One region of the Noviherbaspirillum sp. ST9 genome, then DNA from elsewhere that is predicted to be linked to it. Evidence: predicted binding sites of a transcription regulator. Region 1 holds the regulator's gene; the other holds the start of a gene.
The links. The regulator FNR, encoded in region 1, switches genes on or off when oxygen is low (the NO sensors DNR and NnrR bind a similar motif). The targets are predictions, from matches to a motif close to TTGATNNNNATCAA.

Region 1 (2,203 bases):
GCTCCAGCACCTTCGCCCCCGGAAACACGGCAGCGTTGATGGCAGCCTTGAAGCCGTCCATACGGCGGCTGTCCATCAGCATGTTGTGGTGGTAGTGCAGCGGGATGAATTGTCCCAGATAGCAGCTTTCGATCTCGCGTTCGGTCAGCATGTGTCTCCCTGCGGATATGGGTAGTTGGGCGCAAGCATTTGCGGAATGAGGTACATTATCGACCCCCGCCCCGAATCCAATTCCGCAAGATGCGCCAGGATTGCCATCCTGTTCACCCGTTTTGGGTGAGTTGGCACGGGGTTTGCATGACATTGCTTGACCTGGCTCAATTCAAGGCCATAACAGCAATTATTCCTAAAGTTTGGAAAAGGGCTCGAAAATGATCCTGCACCGCCTAAATCCTGCCGACATGACTCAAACCATCCCGTTCCCGCCCCAGCAAGTGCAGCAGCCGACCGCTACCGTGCATGAGCTTCGCGCCCGCTGCTCGGCGTGCAGCATGCATCAGCTGTGCTTGCCGATGGGATTGAACGAGCTGGACATGGCGAAGCTGGACCAGATCATCGGCCGCCGCCGCAAGGTGCCGCGCGACGCGCACCTGTACCGCGTGGGTGATCCCTTTACCAACCTGTACGCCATCCGCCTGGGCCACTTCAAGACGCATCAGATCAACCCGAGCGGCGATCAGCAAATCACCGGTTTCCAGATGGCCGGCGAGCTGCTCGGCATGGATGCCATCAGCACGGACCGCCACCATTGCAACGCGATCGCGCTGGAAGACAGCGAAGTCTGCGAAATCCCGTTCGCCCGCCTGGAAGCGCTGTTCGCCGAGATGCCCACCCTGCTGCATCACTTCCACCGGATGATGAGCCAGGAAATCACCCGTGAGCAAAGTGTCATGCTTTTGTTGGGGAATATGCGCGCGGAACAGCGTTTCGCAGCCTTCCTGACGAATTTGTCCGCACGTTATTCGGTACGCGGCTATTCGTCCACCAGCTTCCAGCTGCGGATGACGCGTGAAGAGATTGGCAACTATCTCGGCCTGACCATTGAAAGCATCAGCCGCCTGCTGTCCAAGTTCAAGAAGCAGGGCTGGATCAAGGTGAACAACCGCGAACTGGAATTGCTCGACCCGACCACCCTCAAGGCAGTCGCCCAAGGCACGCAGTCCTGCGCCTGAACGCGCGGTAGCGGCCAAAAAGAAGGCGAGCGGCGCATGGCGCCCTCGCCTTTGTTTTTTTACAAGCCCCGGAAGTTGCGCCGGCCTGCGGGCGCCTCGTTTGGCACGGCCATCAGGTAGAAGGTGAGCATGCTGGCAAGTGAACAGAACAGCCAGAAGCAGAAGAACCCGATGCTGTAGACCGCCAGCGGCTTGATGTCCGGATATGTCCCGAACAGCGACAGGTCGTAGGGGTCGAACATCGAGAAGAAAAATCCCTCCGCAACGATCGCCACCAGAAACGACGGCCACAAGACGACCATCATCAGTCGCGCCATCAACCTACCCTCCTTTCACTCCGAACAATCGGTGTAAAGCTGTACCGGGATTTAGCACTGGTCACCATTCCCACTTTCGAACTATTGACATTCCCGATTTCGGGAACCTCATTCACGAGAATGAGAACGATCGTGCTGCGGATATTGTGCACCAGCATTGAATTTGTTGCCAGACGTAAGACAATATCCTACTTCGGAGTTACCTTTGGACCGTCTGGTCCGCCTTCATATCAACCTGCTTCTGCTGCGGCCACATCCACTCGCCAGCAAGGCGCCAGTCGCGCTGCTCGCCTTCGACCACCACATTCCAGCGCGCGATATCGAGAAGAGGCACTGCAATGGCGAACTGGCCTTGCTGGTCTGCCGTTGCCTCGAGTTTCAAATCTTTCATCGGCTGCGTCGAGTGCACGAGGTTCACGTACAGCTTGCCGGAGAACGGCTGCGCCTGGCTGCTGATCGACCCGACCAGTTTTCCGCTCGCCGGATCGAAGCGCAGCGAAGCATTCAGTCCCATCGCCGCTGCCTTGCGGTCGCGGCTCAGGTCCTGGTTGATTGCCTTGCCCTGCTTGTAGTAGTCGTCGACCACCAGCGCATCCTGTTGGGACACGGCGAGGTAAGTCGTGTAGATGCCGGCCACGACAACGACTGCGGGCCCCAGCATCAACAGCCAGGGCCAGCGATGCTTGTACCAGGGCTGTTGTTCATTCATTTTCG
Region 2 (2,203 bases), on a different contig from region 1:
GGACCCGGTCTGGCGGCGCTTTGGTGACGACGGGACCATCGACGGGGTCCTGAACAAGAACATTGCCGACACCACGGGCGTGGTTTATCAGCTTGATGGTGACCCCGCGCTCTCGGCGGAGGAGCAGACGATGAATGCAACTATCCTGCGCGTGGCGGCGGCGCCCGATGCCAATCCGCGCCGCAGCGTCGGATTGCGCTGGGTGCCCAAGGTCAACGGACAGTTCGATGTCCCGGTCGTCACCCTGGCAGGACTCGGGGACCTGTTCGTCCCGTTCAGCATGCAACAGATCTACAAGCGGCGCGCGATCGCAAACGGCAGCGATCGCTGGCTGGTGCAACGCGCCATCCGCACTCCCGGACATTGCGACTTTACGATTGCGGAACTGGTCGAAGCCTTCCAGGCGCTGGTGAACTGGGACCTGACTGGCGCGAAACCGGGCGGCGATGATGTGCTGGACCCGGCGGCGGTCGGCAGCGCGAATTACGGATGCGCGTTCACGCGGAACGCCGCGGGTGAAGATGATCCGGGCGCGCTGGATGCGGTGCGAAGGCTGTTGCCGTCCTGCTCCTAGCGCAGTCCGAAGAGCGTCGCGAAGAATCCGCGATGCTTCGCTTCCGGTGCGCTGCGCTCCTGCGGGTGCAACTGTGCACTGATGGCGGCGGCCTTTTCTGCGAGTGAGACCTGCCGTTGCTCCGCCGCCTTCTCAGGCGCGACGTGCTCGGCGTACCATTTTCCGAAGCGCAGATCGTGCGTCATGATGTGGCCGACCAGCCATTTGTTGAGGAAGCGGCGCAATTCCTGCACGCGATCCTCTGTCCAGGCGTCGCCATTGCCAAGGAAGTCCGCGACATGGCTGGCGAAGTCCTCGTGCAGTTTCAAGTGCTGCTCGAAGGCCGGATAGCCGCTCTTCTCCATCAGCGCCTGCTCGTTGGAAAAATGGACGACGACGTAATCCAGGAGTTCTTCCACCGTCTGCTGCACGGACTCCAGGTTCAGCGCCTTCACCAGCGTGAAGAGGTGCTGATGCTCGTCGTCCACCTGCTCGATATTCACCTTGAATCCCTGGCGCCACTCGATGACGAATGGTTTATGCGGATCTTCCTGCGTCATGTCCGTTCTCCTGATGCATGTCGATGCGGCCAGTGTACGGTTAGGTGATTTTTGGCAACATTGATCTGAGTCAAATACCCATATGAGATTGAGGGATTTTCGGAGGTGAGGCGCAGCAAAGTGTTCACGAGAACTGTCGTTTTTGCATGTTGTCAGAGTGCATAGGACATTCATCCGGAGACACAAACAATGAAACTCCTCTGCCTCGGCGCCCTTGCAGCAACCGCCCTCATCGCCCTTCCCGCCTATTCCGCCGACTGTTCAACCCTGAATACGCTGCAGGTGCCCGGAGCGGAACGGCAGGAAACCACGTGCCTCGACGACCTGACGACGCCTTACCTCACCGCCGCCGGACGAACGGATGCAAGCGACTGGTTGCCCCTCCATTCGCAAGCCACGCGGAATCCACCCGGTGCCGTACCCGGCATCCAGATTGACGGCTATTTCCCGGACACGTCCGCCGCCAACACCTATCACGGCTGGAATCACGACGCGCAGTTCGTGATCCGCCTCCCTGACAACTGGAACGGCAAGCTGGTCATCACCGGCGCACCCGGTGTGCGCCGGCAATACGCAACGGATTACCTGATCAGCGACTGGGTGCTCGCGCGCGGCTACGCCTTTGCGGCAACGGACAAGGGGAATAGCGGAACCAGTTTCTACAAGGATGGCGCGACGCCGGGGGAAGCCATCGCTGAATGGCACCGGCGCGTCACTGAACTGACAATCGCGGCGAAACAGGTCGCAGCCCAGCGCTACGGCCGCTCTCCGACACATACCTACATGACGGGCATTTCCAACGGCGGCTACCTGACCCGGTACGCGCTTGAAAACCGTCCCGACCTCTACGACGGTGGCGTCGACTGGGAAGGACCGCACTGGCGCCCGCAAGGACCGAACCTGTTCACCTTCCTGCCGGCCGCGCTGAAGTATTACCCGGCCTATCGGGCCACGCTGAGCCGGGACGCCCACGACCGGATTATTGCCGCAGGCTTTGCGCCCGGATCCGAATTCCTCTGGGAGCACCACTACGCGGTGTACTGGGACCTGACGCAGCGCACGTATCGGGAAGAGATCGATCCCGGCTATG

Region 2: a site for FNR is predicted at 1,174-1,187, ahead of ACNOHI_RS22265 (bacteriohemerythrin). Genes of this name have one in related genera too.

What each region holds. Positions count from the first base shown of each region.
Region 1 is NZ_JBLWFR010000005.1:61,987-64,189, forward strand. It holds gene ACNOHI_RS12225 (methyltransferase domain-containing protein) at 1-151, opposite strand, end outside; gene fnr (fumarate/nitrate reduction transcriptional regulator Fnr) at 402-1,172, shown strand; gene ACNOHI_RS12235 (hypothetical protein) at 1,232-1,489, opposite strand; gene ACNOHI_RS12240 (FixH family protein) at 1,689-2,203, opposite strand, start outside.
Region 2 is NZ_JBLWFR010000011.1:27,097-29,299, forward strand. It holds gene ACNOHI_RS22260 (alpha/beta hydrolase) at 1-574, shown strand, start outside; gene ACNOHI_RS22265 (bacteriohemerythrin) at 571-1,113, opposite strand; gene ACNOHI_RS22270 (tannase/feruloyl esterase family alpha/beta hydrolase) at 1,303-2,203, shown strand, end outside.